2 regions of the Paenibacillus sp. FSL H3-0321 genome follow, and region 2 is predicted to be linked to the other one. Evidence: a T-box and tRNA genes for the amino acid it is inferred to sense, from the RefSeq annotation. Region 2 holds a T-box; the other holds one or more tRNA genes.
The links. A T-box is a leader RNA that pairs with one kind of tRNA and senses whether it is charged. The one in region 2 lies ahead of MHI45_RS11880 (arginine--tRNA ligase), so its partner is inferred to be a tRNA-Arg.

Region 1 (7,847 bases), 150 kb from region 2:
GCTGTTGTTCGGAAATGCTGCGACACCCACCTTTTTGTCGAACCCTTCACTGGATTTGGCCGGGTCGCTAAAGTCACCGATCATCCAGGGACCATTGGCAATCATAGCCGCCTTGTTCTGGCAGAAGGTGTTCGCTGCATTGGCGTATCCGGCACCAAGCGCATCCTTGGTCGTATACTTCTCCAGTATCGTCTTCATCAAGTTGAGTGCTTGAATCATTTCTGGCGTATTAAAGTTGGAGGGGTGCAGTGTGTTCATGAACGAATTGCCATTATCCCCGTTTGTGCCGACGATGGCAGCGAGAATCAGGTTGGTTGTCCAGGCATTCTCCCCGGTCATCAACGCGAGCGGAACAAAGCCTGCTGCCTTGAGCTTTTCGTTGTTGCTCATAAATTCATCCCAAGTTTGCGCCGGCTTGATCCCTGCCTGCTCAAACATTTCCTTGTTGTAGAAATAACCGATGTTCTGCTTCTGATCGCTGATCGACCAGACCTTTCCATCCCGGGTATTGGCAGCAAGCGCCGCTTCGCCGACTGCTGCCTTCCATTCCGGGTCCTTATCCAAATAGTCATTGAAAGGGGTTGCAAGATTACCCTTGATCAAAATCTCATTAATTCCGTTCTTGCCCATGACGACATCCGGAACATCCCCGGAGGCTGCCAGAATCTTCAGTTTGTCCTCATACGCGGAATCACTTGGGATTTCTTCAACCACAACTTCCACTTCATCACCATACTTGGCATTAAACTGCTTGATCTGTTCCTCCTCCAGCTTGGCTGATGCATGAGTGCCCACCCGGAAGGTAAGATAAGAAATTTTCACCGGCGCCTTGGCAGTAGGAGCGGTGCTTGCCTGACCCGAGGCGGATGGTGCAGCAGTTGCGGGCGCCCCGCTGTTCTCTGATGAATTCTGTGATCCGCATGCCGAAATGGACATGGCCAGAATCAGAGTGCTTGTTAAGGTACAGCTCGCTTTGTAGAATGGCTTTCTCAAATCAAATCCCCCTTTTAATAATGATGGCTTGATGCAGGGTCGTAACGCTGCGGCCAATTGCGGTTTGTTACAGCTCTCATTGTAGAACAAAGAAAAATGCGAATGAATTGGTTTTTCGGTATTATCTTTTATAATATCTTGAGCAAATATGGCAAAACAGCGGGAAAACTGAAAGGGCTTTCAGATTTCTTTAACTCTTTGTTGTTTTCTTTACCACATGGCCGGAAATGGCTGCATTTCGTTCTGTTCGACTATTCGCCACAGAAAAAAGATTATATAATAGCTTTACTATAGTATCATCAATCAAGGAGCAGATAGCATGTCCAATGAACAGATCATGCGACGTCTCAGCCTTCGCCCAATTTATGGAGTTATCTCCCGCATTCCGGTAAGGAATAAAATTGTGATTATAATCTTTCTTCTTATTCTTCTGCCGATGACTTTCGCTGGCTGCTATTTCTATTGGAGCATCTCCGGGATTCTGACGAGGAATGCCAATGATAATCTGTCTCTTCTGATCCGCCAGACCAACGACAATATCGAGAAATCTTTTCAGATTATTGATAATACCTCTCTGCATTTCCTCGCCAATAAAACGGTACGAACCTGGTCAATCGAGGATGTGTCTCCGGGAGACGACTACTACAAAATATTTATCAATAAAAGTGAAATGGAAGAAGACCTGAGATACAGCCTTATGTTCAACAACGCTTGGAATATCAGCCTGCTGTCAACGGCTTATGTTTTTTTTGATGCGGACAATTATATATCCGTTCTAAAGTCACAGCCCAACCTTGAACAAATTAACAAGAACAATCTCGCTGTCTATCATTCGGTTAATGGCATCGTTCGGGGCAAGGAAATTATCACTCCAAACCTCGAGGACCGTACCATCTATTTCACACGAATTGTATCCAATATCAACCTTCCCCAGCAGCGCCTTGTGCTGATTTTTGGCACGAATGAGGCGGATTTAGCAGAAAAATATTCCGGGCTGCTCGCCTTCCCGGGTGCTATGGCTTACATCATTGATAACCGGGGAGCCATCTATTCCAGTGCCGATAAGCAAGAGTTGGGTTCTATCGTTTCTCCCGCTGTCTATGCGCTGAAAGACAATGCCGAAGTAAGTGAAGTCAAGATCAACCAGGAAAGCTACCTGGCTGTTTCCCGCAGCATCGGCACAACCGGGCTTACCTTCATTGCAGGCATCCCTAAGAAGCAAGTACTCTCCAAGTTGTCCGAAAGCATGCATAATTACATTTGGATTATCGCTCTGATTGCTTTCATATCCCTCGCAGCAGGCGTCCTGTTATCTCTTCGCTTTACCCGAGTCATCCGTGATCTGCTGCGGAGTATTCGTAAGGTAAAGAAAGGTGATTACAACACAAGGATGCCGGCCTACAAAGATGTGGAGCTCAATCAGTTGAGTACCACCTTCAACAGAATGACGGAAGAAATCAATTATCTCATCAAGGAAGTTTATGAGAAGCACCTGCTGATCAAAGAGTCGGAGATCAAATTTTTGCAAGCCCAGATGAATCCCCATTTCCTGTTCAATACGTTGATTACCATTGGCTACAAAGCAAAATTATCTAAAGATGAGACCGTTTACAAAATGGTGACGTCCCTTACGGAGCTGCTGCAGGCAGGTATTTATTCCAATAGTCTGGCCAAGGTCCCGATTCGTCAGGAACTGGATTATATCAAATTTTATCTTTATCTGCAGAAAGAAAGGTTTGAGGATAAAATTGAGTATACGATCCATATTGAGGACGAGGCCATACTGGATCTGTTGCTTCCCAAGCTTAGTGTCGAACCTTTGGTGGAAAATGCCGTTGTTCACGGTGTGGAAAAAAAGCTGGGCAAAGGAATCATCCACATCCACATTTACCGCAGAAACGATTCGATCTATTTTGAGATTACGGACAATGGCAATGGATTTGAGTATGTCCCCCGGAATTGGTGTAATTTCGAAAGCATGACTATGCGCAAACAAGGCCACAACAATATTGGTCTGATCAACACACATAAACGGGTCAAGCTGGTCTACGGCGAGCCTTATGGAGTTGATGTCGAGAGCGAATTTGGGGCGGGAGCCAAAGTTACCCTTCACATACCAGTAGATCAGGGGGAACTATCGCATGTATAACGTAATGATCGTTGATGATGAGCCTGTTATCAAAAAAGGGCTGAAGTGTTTTATTGATTGGGGGGCTCTCCAATGTGAGGTAATTTGTGAAGCCTCCAATGGGATGGAAGCCGTGGAGATGCTCAGCCATTATGATATCGATATTATTGTAACCGATATCCGCATGCCGGGGATGGACGGTCTTGCTTTATCGGACCATGTACACCGGAACTTTCCGCAGATCAAGGTCATCCTCCTTACAGCCTTCGCTGACTTCTCCTATGCCCAAACTGCCATTCAGTATGAAGTAGTAGATTTTGTGGTCAAGTCCAATCCCACAGAGAAGATTCCCGGGGCGATTGAAAAAGCAACGCGGCTGCTAGAAAAGGAGAAAGAACAGAAGCAGAAATTGAGACAGCTGGAGAGCAAAATCAACGACAATCTTTCCGAAATCAGTGAGAAATTTCTGAAGGAGGCCGCCCAAGGCTTGATCAGCGATGAAGCGAGTTTGTTCAGCCGCTCAAGAGAGCTTGGTTTGCAATTGGAGAACTATTTCGGAGTCCATCTGGAGGTTAAGGATACGCTCAGCTCCCCCCCAACGAATGAATATCACCGGTTCTTGGCTTCCATTCGCCAATTCCTTGTGCTAGCCTTCGAGAAACGGCCCTCTTATATAATGCCAATGAAAAAAAACTCCTTGCTGGCTATTGTCTCCATGGGCGGCGGCAACGCAGCAGTCTCCACACAAGCCTTGCTCACGATTTGCAATGAAGTTCTCGCCATGGCAGAGAACTTTAGACGATTCCATCTTAATATCGGCATCAGTTTGATACACCGGGATGTGCTGACGCTGTCAAAGGCTTACCGTGAGGCAAGAGAAGCGCTGCAAGGCAGCTTTTATAGCGATAATTATGTGGCTGTTTATATGCCTCATACTAACCAGACACTCACTCCCGGAGCTCCTCCCCATCATGCCGCAGAGCAAATTGTTGAATATCTGCAACAAGGACAAAGTGATCTGGCAATTAAACAACTGGATCAGTTACTTGAGAGCTACAGGAGTATCAAAGAGCCGATTGAGAATGTAAAGGTGGCTTGTCTGCTTATCGGTTCATACTGTTTCCGCTTGCTAAGCGCCAGCCACCCCTTCGCACCGGAGTTGGAAGAAAGCCAATCCATGGTTTATAAGCAAATCCAGGAGAGCAAGAGCATTCAGTTGTTGGCAGACACCTTAAAGCGCTTGATTCGAAGCTGCTCGAGGGCAGTGGCATTTAATGACAAGCAGCCCAATTACATTGTTATAGAATGCCAGAAATTTATAAGAGAGCATTACAACCAGAACCTGAATCTGCAGATTATTGCGAACCATATCCATATCAACAGCAGCTACCTCAGCCGCCTTTACAAGAAAGTAACCGGCGAGTCCATCATCGACGCGATCAACAAGTACCGGATTGAAATGGCCAAGAAATTACTCAGGAATCCGGCGAGTAAAGTATTTGAAGTCGCGGAAGCAGTCGGTATTGAGACACCTGCTTATTTCACCCATGTGTTCTCCAAATACACAGGGATGAGTCCCAAGGAATACAAGCTGAATTATTCACAGACAGAATTGGGATAAAAGCCGCCGCTGCTCATTATCATCTTCCTGCTTTCCAGTCAATCACTGGTGCACCCACAGGACTGCGGATGCGCCGGTGATTATTCCGGGTGCCTATGTTCAGGAATGGCTCGGACATAGTGATGATTTAACAATTGCAAACCTTAAAGCCCATCTCAAATTGAGGTCAAAAGTTTCCTTTGTAAAAGCATGGAGTTCAGACCATTAAAATATAAAAAAAGGTTATGAAATTGTATAAATACAATTTCATAACCTTTTTAGCTAATACCGGCGAGAGGACTCGAACCTCCACGGTTTCCCACTCGATTTTGAGTCGAGCGCGTCTGCCATTCCGCCACGCCGGCGTATATTTAATTATTAGATTAAAAATGGCGCGCCCTGAGAGATTCGAACTCCCGGCCTTTTGATTCGTAGTCAAACGCTCTATCCAGCTGAGCTAAGGGCGCATATTATGGAGCGGACGACGGGAATCGAACCCGCGACCCTCGCCTTGGCAAGGCGATGCTCTACCGCTGAGCCACGTCCGCACACAGTATGTATGATATTGCTGAGATTCTAACCCGGTGCCATAAATGGCGGAACCGACGGGATTCGAACCCGCGATCTCCTGCGTGACAGGCAGGCATGTTAGGCCAACTACACCACGGTTCCAAATAATTGCGGGGGCAGGATTTGAACCTGCGGCCTTCGGGTTATGAGCCCGACGAGCTACCGGGCTGCTCCACCCCGCGTCAGTAAAAAGTGTTTATTTCTTTGATCTTCCCAGAAGCACAACATTCCGCTATTTAAGGAATCCTCTGGTGGAGGCTGAGGGGATCGAACCCCCGACCCTCTGCTTGTAAGGCAGATGCTCTCCCAGCTGAGCTAAGCCTCCAATGAAAGAAGCAACTTAATGATCTTAACACATTCTTCTGATAAAAGCAATCTTTATCAGCGGAATTCGATAAAAAGTTGATGACCCGTATGGGATTCGAACCCATGTTACCTCCGTGAAAGGGAGGTGTCTTAACCCCTTGACCAACGGGCCACAATAAAGTTGTCTTTTGTGACAACAAAAAGTATTATATCAATTATAAGACTATATAGCAATAGTTTATAAGGATTTTATAATTTTATTTCTTTCAGTAAGATCTTCAAGCTAGCTAATCTGCAATAATTAGAGCTGAAATTATGCGGGTAACAGGGTGATACCCAGTTGCAACGCTATAGCCTCTACTACCTCTTCAACTGTCAACTGGTCATTATCCAGGTGGCATTGAAATATCTCCTGGCCAAGGCCCTTGAGACATCGCTCAATCTGTTGGGCGGGCCAAGAGTTATTAGAGTCCCCCCGGCTATTCAATCTTCTAAGCAGCGTCTCCTGGGAAGCACATAAGGTGAAATGATGAACCTCTACACCTTCTTGCCTTAGTCTGCCAACAATCTCCATAAAGTAGCCGGAATCCGTAATGGTCATAGGTACAATAATAGTTCCACTGTACTGAGATTCTATGTATTTTAGCATGGAATAGTTTATTTCGCGCCAAAGAGGATGATCCTGAAAATCATCTTGGGATATCTCGTGCGGAATGTTATCTCGGATGTAATATCCTGCATTCTCCGGATCGAACACAAAAGATTGTGGTATTCTGCGGTTTAGTGCATAAGCCGTTTCCGTCTTTCCAGATCCAAATGCACCATTAATCCAGATGATCATTAAAAGTCTCCCCTTGAGTTCTTTCCATTCCTAGTATTGGCAAAGCGTAGCATAAACAAAAGACCACTGCTGATTAAATCAACAGTGGTCTCTGTGCTTGGCGGCGTCCTACTCTCCCAGGACCCTTCGGTCCAAGTACCATTGGCGCTGGAGGGCTTAACGGTCGTGTTCGGGATGGGTACGCGTGGAACCCCTCCGCTATCGCCACCAAACGGGCATTTGCGGTACAAATGCTAAATTCAGGTCTCAGCATCGCCAAATGCTGAAAACAAATCTTCATCACTTGGCCACTTGGGCCTCATGAATCAGAACTTGATTCCTGAAAACTGAATCCGAAACAAATCTGCGTCTTATTCTTGGATAAGCCCTCGACCGATTAGTATTGGTCAGCTCCATGCATTGCTGCACTTCCACCTCCAACCTATCTACCTCGTCGTCTTCAAGGGGTCTTACTAATCGGGAAATCTCATCTTGAGGGGGGCTTCACGCTTAGATGCTTTCAGCGCTTATCCCGTCCGTACGTAGCTACTCAGCCATGCTCCTGGCGGAACAACTGATGCACCAGCGGTACGTCCATCCCGGTCCTCTCGTACTAAGGACAGCTCCTCTCAAATTTCCTGCGCCCACGACAGATAGGGACCGAACTGTCTCACGACGTTCTGAACCCAGCTCGCGTACCGCTTTAATGGGCGAACAGCCCAACCCTTGGGACCTACTTCAGCCCCAGGATGCGATGAGCCGACATCGAGGTGCCAAACCTCCCCGTCGATGTGGACTCTTGGGGGAGATAAGCCTGTTATCCCCAGGGTAGCTTTTATCCGTTGAGCGATGGCCCTTCCATGCGGTACCACCGGATCACTAAGTCCGACTTTCGTCCCTGCTCGACTTGTTGGTCTCGCAGTCAAGCTCCCTTATGCCTTTGCACTCTTCGAATGATTTCCAACCATTCTGAGGGAACCTTTGAACGCCTCCGTTACTCTTTAGGAGGCGACCGCCCCAGTCAAACTGCCCGCCTGACACGGTCCCCGTACCCGATTAGGGTACCAGGTTAGAACCTAGATACGATCAGGGTGGTATCCCAACGGCGCCTCCGCAGAAGCTTGCGCTCCTGCCTCTACGGCTCCCACCTATCCTGTACAGATCGTACCCAAATTCAATATCAAGCTGCAGTAAAGCTCCATGGGGTCTTTCCGTCTTGTCGCGGGTAACCTGCATCTTCACAGGTATTAAAATTTCACCGGATCTCTCGTTGAGACAGCGCCCAAGTCGTTACGCCATTCGTGCGGGTCAGAATTTACCTGACAAGGAATTTCGCTACCTTAGGACCGTTATAGTTACGGCCGCCGTTTACTGGGGCTTCGGTTCACAGCTTCGGATTGCTCCTAACCGCTCCCCTTAACCTTCCAGCA
Region 2 (7,847 bases):
GCTGTTTGTGCGTCTGGGGGTGAGAAGCCCTTGGGGGCTGGGGGCGTTGGAGCATCCACCGCAGTTGTGAACAACTGAAGTTTAGTTGTATTTTGTACAGCTAAAAGTGCTCATAATCGGGAGCGAAGTAACTTAATTGCACTCTATACATTTATATTTGTCCATATCCCTCCCAATGATGAATTGGGAGGTTTTTAGCTGTACCGAATACAACTAAATCCCAAGAGGAGTGATTTTCTTGGATTTTAGCTGTATACAATGCAATTAAGCTTATATCTCAGTGATGAGTGATAGCCGTGCTTATTGCATAGACAGGCTTGCTCTTGATTAATACCCGCTCTACAGTCTGCCACTTTCTCGGTTACATCCGCTCCGGCTTCGGCAGGCCAAGCACCTCGAGCACTTCGCCGAGCGTTTCCTGGAATGTCGAAGTAAGCCAGAGACGGAAGCGGATGGTGGATGGGTCCCCTTTGAGAATCGGGCAGGCGGAATAAAAGTTATTGAACAGCGAGGCCAGAGTATGCGCGTAGTTACAGATTGTATTTGGCGTCAGCTCGATGCTCGCGCTGTATAAGGTGTCTTGCCAGATGCTGAGATGTCTCAGCAGGGCAAGCTCCGCTTTGTCCAGTGGGGCCGGGAAATCCGGCACCGCAGCTGGTTCGGATGCCGCATCCGCTGCCCCATCCGCCGCCGCATCGACAGCCGCATCCGCTGCCCCATCCGCCGCCAGTACCGCTCTCGCCGCCGTATTTACCGCCATTGCATCCGTCTTCAACGTTGCCGCTGCCGCTGCTCCCAATACGGCTCCTGCCTCCATTCCAGCGGCTTTACTGAGTACACTGCCCGCACGTGCATAGGTATACATCAGGTATACGCCGGTATTGCCGGAAATCTCGGTCGCCTGCTTGAAATCAAACACAATCTCCGTCCCCAGATTGAAACGCAGCAGATAGTAACGGATTGCAGCTGTGGCGATCAGCCGGCTGGACAGGCCGTTTTTGTCGGAGCGGGTGGCTTCAATGGTGTTCTCCATGAGCTGGACCAGCTCGGTGACCTTGATGCCGATGCCCTGACGGCCAGACATGGCGTAAGAGGTTTTGCCGTCCGAGGTATCGATCCCCAGTTCAGCGGCGGAAGCCGGACTAAGGGAAACCACGCCATAGCTTACATGATGAAGCTTCCCGGCTTGCCCGGCATATCCCAATACCTCTAAAGCCTGCTTCACCATCGCCTGCGGATACTCCTGTCTGTAATCAATGACGTTAACCACCATATCCGCCTCTCCAAAAGGCATCTGCTGTCCACTTGGACCCGTCGTCCAAACGCCTGCATTAAACTCGCTGTAGGAGAAGTTTTTGTCCAGCAGTCCGAATTTCCAGAGATGATAGGCAATGTCCTTGGCGGTGTAGGTTAAAATCCCGTTCGAGCGCACCAGCACCTTATCTTTCTGATGTTCCTCTGAATCCGCCCCTGTGCCTTCTGTTGCCGATTGCTTCAGAATCCAGCATCCCGCCAGCTTGCCCTCGGTTTCCTGAACAAAAACGGCTGTCTGTTCCAGCAGCGCAAAAGCAGAGGACCAAAATCCCTCTTTTAAAATGCTGCTCTCCCACACCAGCAAATCGTAGGTGATGCCGAAGTTTTTCATTTCCTCAACATGTTCTCTCACAATCCGTTCAGCCACAAGGCTGCCGAGCCAAGCGGTATTGCCGTTTCCTTCTTCCAATGCGTGGAGAATCTCTGTCCGTTTATGGACCGTCTCAGGATGCAACTCGTATTCCTTATTGATTCCGGCGTAGATATCCCAGCAATAATCACCGAAGCGGACATGATCACCCGCGAGCGGCACATTCATTAGCCCGACCACCGTATCTGCCAGCTGATTGCCAAGGTCATCCACATAGTTGTGCACTTCCACGTTGTAACCTGTTTTTTTCAAAATCCTAACCAGCGCATCTCCAATACAGGAGTTTCTCAGATGTCCAATATGCATCGATTTGTTTGGGTTCACAGAAGTATGCTCAATGATCACCTTATTCCCGTTCCCTGGCGGCAGCTCAAAGCTGTGGTTTGCCCACTCCTGCCAATCCACGTACATATTGATGAAGCCCGGAGCCGCAACCTCGATTCGCTGCAGCAAACCCTTGATCGCCTCCTGTTGCCCAAGCTCCGCTGTGATCAGCTCGGCAATAGCCATTGGGGCCTTGAGCAGGACTTTGGCCAGCTGCATGGCAATATTGCTGGAGTAGTCGCCGAAATCCGGATTAGCGGGCTGTTCAAGAGCGATGGTTAAATGTTCTGGTGCGGCAGCGCTCAGGCTGCTGAATACCTGCTGGACGCTTTGTTCCAAGCTTGTTCTGATAAGTTGGCTTAACACGGGATGAACCTCCTTTAAAATTCTTGAAGCAGATTTGCGTTACATGTACTTAGCGGGCTAAAAAACATCAAAAAAAGCCCACGTCTCTAAAAGAGACGAGGGCTTTAGCGCTCGCGGTACCACTCTCGTTGCTAAACACCTTGGTTTAGCCACCTTACAGGTTAACGGTCTTCAGCCGGGGCTTCCTACTATCAGTTCAGAAGTCCATCTCCCGGGTGCGCTTCATTAACTGGCCTGTACCGGCTCTCACTCTTCCGGCTCGCTGGGGACTAGGGTCCAAGGCAACTACTTTCCCGTTCATCGATTGTATATTGATTTTTATCAGTATAGCGAATTTATGGAATAAATCAATAGCCGGTTGGCTTATTTAGAAATATCAATAAATCCTTCACCAAACACGTCGCGTACATCGTGGATCGTGACAAAAGCATTTTTGTCCTCAGCCCGTACGATTTTTTTGAGCATGGAAACTTCCTGCTTACTAATTACGATGTAAAGGACTTCCTTTTCTTCGCCAGTGTAATAGCCGTATCCCCGGAGCACCGTTACTCCGCGGTCCATAATCTCCGTAACCCGTACGGCAATGCTGTCATAGTGTGCCGAGATGATGGTCACCGCTTTTTTAGGATTCAAGCCCTCGATAATGAACTCCATGGCTTTGGTTCCGATATAGAGGATAACGAACGTAAACATCATCTTTTCGATACCAATGACGAAGGCGGACAGTGCGGCAACGATAAGGTCAAAGAACAGCAAGGCATAGCTGATATTCCAATCCCAATATTTATTGGCAAGTCGAGCCAGAATTGTCGTACCTGCAGTCGTGCCGCCGACCCGGATGATCAGTCCAATCCCGACCCCGGCAAACAGACCCGCGAAAATAGCGTTAATCACTGGCTCATCCGAAGCGATCTGCCAGTTCTTGGTCAAGTACAGGAACAGAGAGTTAAAGGCAACGGCGATAATGGTATAGCCCGTCGTTTTTTTATCCAGCAGCTTGTAGCCGATGATCAGCAAAATCCCGTTCAAGATGATGCCGACCAGCGCAGGTGACCAATTCAGCAAATAATACAGAATGATCGATATCCCTGTCACGCCACCCTCACCAAAGTCATTGGGAATCACAAATAAATTGACTGCCAGCGCAAAAATAAATGCCCCGAGAAGCAGCATAACCATATCATGTACTCTTTTGTTCATACGATATACCTCCATGATTTTAAAGCTCACACAAAAAAGCGATTAAAGGAAAAAATCATCCTTTAATCGCTTTGTAGCAAACATAAGTTGCGCAGCTCTTTTGATACTTTAATCATAACAAGCCTTATATGGGATGTAAATGATTTTAATTCAAGTAAGGAGTCCCGTTTCAATCGGAAGTGGGCGCAGCGGTAAGATCCTTAATATCCGTTGAACCAAAGATAAGCAGCGCAATTACAATGACCAGCAGGATCCCCCCGGCAAAATCTTCACCGTCAAAATTGTCCATACGTGCTAGGCCTCCCTTTATTCCTCCACTCAAGAGTTGTCTGATTTTTTCTTCAAAGCGGCCATGATCTCGTTCAAGGTCAGGCTGCTGTTGTCGTCGAGAAAGCTGACCAGTTTATCAACGTTGCTGTCGCTCAAATTGCCAAGTGATTTATATTTGCCAACCAGGCTGACAAGAAGCGAAGCGTCCGTGAACATCTGGACAGAGTCTACCTTTAACTTGCCTGATAAAAGAAGGGCAGCCACTGCAAACTCCAGCCCCTTTGGACTTTGCGTTTTAGGGTTTGCCGGTTGTTTTTTTATGCTCGTTTTCTTTCCTTTTCCAGGAGGGGGCATGGACTCCCTTCTTCCGTATACATTCTTTCAGAACAGCGGCCACTAGTGGGCGAACTCTCTTTTGTACACTTTATGCACTACTGCAGGATTTGGTGAATGGAGCCTGTCTTCTGTCCACACCGTCAGGGTAGCGCACGAATATTAATATATTGTGCGATCAATTAACACTACCGCTAGAATCAGAGTTTGATATTCACAAATGAGTGGGTTGAAAGGAGGAGTAAGACGGGATGACCACATTATCTACTGGACCTATAGAGAATAATCCTGTTCTTGGAGTAAGACCGGCGCAGCTTGTAACTGTAAAGATTGTGAATCGGGCTGCTGAAGAGGTACTGGTTATTAATATTCTAGGTTACTTCCTGGGCAATACAAGAACTTTATATGTGAGTGAAGTCGTCGAAATCGCACCCGACGAGGTGGTGACCAGAGACTACTTTGCCGATCTGGATTCTTTCGAATTTCTCTTTACAGGCGATGACCTAGGAGAAAAAGCAGGGATTTCAGTATGGGGCAAACAAGCTGACGGTCAATTGGTGGATGCCCATCGTGTTGTAACGCATGAGAAATGGAGTGACGAGTTGTAATATCTGCGGAGTCCGAACCCGGTAGAGTAAGAAATCCTTATGTCATTCTAAAAAATACAGCAAACAGGGACATCCCCAGCTTTAGGCTGTGAAAGTCCCTGTTTGCTGTGCAAGGAGATAAGCATCCATGGCCAACTTATGAAAGCATCAGGATTTCACGGATATCCTGCTCGCTTAAGGCAGACATGGCCTCCTGGCCCGGTTGGATGACTTCATCGATCAGGTTCTTCTTCTTCTGCTGAAGCTCGTACATCTTATCCTCGACAGTCCCCTGTGCTACGAGGCGGATCACCTGCACCACCTTCTTTTGCCCGATCCGGTGGGCCCGGTCGGCAGCTTGCTGCTCGACAGCGGGATTCCACCAGAGATCGTAGAGAATGACCGTGTCCGCTCCCGTCAGGTTCAGTCCGGTGCCGCCCGCTTTTAGTGAAATCAGGAAAAGATCGCGTTCACCCTCATTGAACCTGTTGCAGAGCTCCACCCGCTGGGCTGAAGGCGTCTGGCCATCGAGGTAGAAATGCTGTACACCCAGCAGGCCCAGTTCACGGCCGATCAGGCCGAGCATTTCGGTGAACTGGGAAAAAATCAGCATCCGTTTGCCGGAGCTGCGGCATTCTTCAATAATCTCCAGCAGCTGTTCGAATTTCGCCGAGCCGCCGGTATAGCCTGCAATGAACAGCGCGGGGTGGCAGCAGAGCTGGCGCAGCCGGGTCAGCCCGGCAAGCACCTTGATTCTGCCGTTGCCAAACCCGTCGTTGTCCAAATGCTTGAGCGCTTCCTTGCGCAGCCTGGCAAGATAGGCGACATACAATTTTTTCTGCTCAGGCAGCAGCTCCGAGGCCTGCAGAGATTCGATTTTGTCCGGCAGCTCTTTCAGTACATCGCTTTTTAGGCGGCGCAGCAGAAAAGGCCGTGCCCGCCTCGCAACCGTCTCCCGGGGCAGGTCATGAAAGGCCTTTTTGCCCGGAAACAGCCCCGGAAACACAACTCCGAAGATCGACCATAGATCCTCCAGAGCATTTTCTACCGGCGTTCCGGTAAGCGCGAAGCGGTAGCGTGCCTGCAATATTTTTACCGCCTGAGCCGTCTGGGTCGCATGGTTTTTGATGACCTGCGCCTCATCCAGAAACAGGGTGTGGAAGGAATGCTTGGCGTACTCTTCAATATCACGGCGCAGCAGCGGATAGGAGGTGATGATTACATCGTTTCCTGCGGTGTTCTTCAATGTCCGTCGACGTTCGGTTAAGTTCCCGTCGGCTATGGCCGCTTTGATCTCCGGGGCGAATTTCTTCAGCTCATTCTGCCAGTTGTAGAGCAGGGAGGCCGGAGCGATGATCAGCGCAGGGTGGCCTCCCTGCCGGATATCCTTAAGCTCTGAGAGCAGGAAGGCGATGCTCTGCAGCGTTTTGCCGAGACCCATATCATCGGCGAGGATGCCGCCGAACCGGTAGTGGGCCAGCGTCTTCAGCCACTGGAAACCATATTGCTGATAATCCCGGAGTACGGGAACAAGGCTGTCCGGCACAGGGAAATCAAGATTTTCGGGATTCCGCATGTTGGCCAGAAGCCGGCGCAGGGAGCGTCCCATGGTGACGGAGTCCCCCGCGCTGTCGCCATTCAGATGCAGGCCGCGGGCCAGGGGGAGGGAGAACTGCGGGCTTTTGAGCTCATCCTGCCGGATTCCGATTTCGTTCATAAAGGTGATGATTTCTAAGAATTCCGCACTCTCCAGCGGCAGCAGCGCCCCATCCGGCAGCCGGTAATAACGGCGTTTCTCCTGCAGCGATTTCAGCACCAGTACAATTTCCGTTTCGGGGATTCCTTCCATGGCAAATTTGAAGTCCAGCCAGTCGGTTTTTTCATTCCAGCTTAAGGTTACCTTCGGCAGAGCTGTTCCGGTGAGCAGTCTTCCCTTGACAGCAGTAGTGGCATATACCTCAAGCAACGGCTCCAGCAGCGGCACGGTATGATAGAGAAAATCAAATTCGCCGTCCTCATCGCTCATAATATAGCCGCTTTCCGTTTGGGTAAAAGAAGCATGATCCATCAGTGCAAGAATCCGCCCTTCGGCTTCCCCGTCCCGCATCAGAATCACCTCATTACCCCGTTCGCGTGCTTTCTCATCGAGCGGGTTAATCACAATATTGCCGTATTGAAACTCAAGGCCTGCGAGCAGCCGGTCTCTTATCCGGTCAAGATAAAGTCTGGCTTGAAGCTGTGCCTGGATGATGCGGCCTTGGATAGCCTCGGCAATATGCACATGGCCCAGCTTTTTCAGCCCGGGAATCACCTTGTCCATAAAAGGCTCCATTTGCTCCGGGGCAATGGCAATTTCATCTTTGCGGGAGGAGGCCAGCATTTTCTTAAGCTCGGAGAGACGCTGGCATTCCTGAACCGGCAGCTTCAGCAGCCTGCCTTCAGACAAGATAAGCCCGTAATCCTCCATGACTGTAAGCTGCGCAAGCCCCTGGATATCCAGCCGGTAGCTGTTATCCGGGGTTTGATCGAATTGAAAGCTCAGCGGAGGGGGAGCGTTTGTGATCTGAAGCCCTTCAGTGCTTATTCCCCCTTGCTGCAAATGGACAGAGGATACTGCTGTTAGCGCAGGCTGAACTTGCTCCCAGAAAAAAGGCGGAACCGGCAGCAGCCGCTCCCCTCCCGGGCCACCCGAATAATGCGTATGAGGACTGACAGCTTCATGGTACATCTTTTCATTTAAAAGGACTTCGATCAGCTTCAGAATCACCGCATTGTCTTCTTTATTGAAGCTGTGCAAGGAAGGGTCATAGATAAAATGCTTGGTGAACTCAAAGGACTCCCCGCGGTGGATGCGCTCTAGAAAAGCTCTGATTTTCTGCACAATATAAAGCCGCTCTAGTCCGATCTTCAGTTCAATTCCAAGCTTATGAGTGCCATCGGTGTACAGAACCGGCTTGCAGATGAACTCGACTTGAAGCGGAGTTCTGATATCGCTATAGGTTCCGGTGCCGCTCGGACGCTTCCGGGAGCTGCCGAACATATCCAGCATGCTGGTCACCAGTTTCCGGTCACCCGTATGTTCC

Region 1: it encodes a tRNA-Arg, which carries the amino acid that the T-box ahead of MHI45_RS11880 (arginine--tRNA ligase) is inferred to sense. The anticodon was not compared.

The regions. Positions count from the first base shown of each region.
Region 1 is NZ_JBBODH010000001.1:2,553,230-2,561,076, forward strand. Features, by position in the region: gene MHI45_RS11220 (ABC transporter substrate-binding protein) at 1-993, opposite strand, end outside; gene MHI45_RS11225 (sensor histidine kinase) at 1,313-3,142, shown strand; gene MHI45_RS11230 (response regulator) at 3,135-4,742, shown strand; tRNA gene MHI45_RS11235 (tRNA-Leu) at 5,008-5,086, opposite strand; tRNA gene MHI45_RS11240 (tRNA-Arg) at 5,112-5,188, opposite strand; tRNA gene MHI45_RS11245 (tRNA-Gly) at 5,195-5,269, opposite strand; tRNA gene MHI45_RS11250 (tRNA-Asp) at 5,316-5,393, opposite strand; tRNA gene MHI45_RS11255 (tRNA-Met) at 5,400-5,473, opposite strand; tRNA gene MHI45_RS11260 (tRNA-Val) at 5,541-5,616, opposite strand; tRNA gene MHI45_RS11265 (tRNA-Glu) at 5,698-5,769, opposite strand; gene MHI45_RS11270 (AAA family ATPase) at 5,911-6,438, opposite strand; rRNA gene rrf (5S ribosomal RNA) at 6,534-6,650, opposite strand; rRNA gene MHI45_RS11280 (23S ribosomal RNA) at 6,795-7,847, opposite strand, start outside.
Region 2 is NZ_JBBODH010000001.1:2,700,744-2,708,590, reverse strand. Features, by position in the region: gene MHI45_RS11880 (arginine--tRNA ligase) at 362-2,374, opposite strand; T-box leader at 2,463-2,684, opposite strand; gene MHI45_RS11875 (YitT family protein) at 2,738-3,574, opposite strand; gene MHI45_RS11870 (hypothetical protein) at 3,893-4,108, opposite strand; gene MHI45_RS11865 (hypothetical protein) at 4,429-4,785, shown strand; gene MHI45_RS11860 (DEAD/DEAH box helicase) at 4,922-7,847, opposite strand, start outside.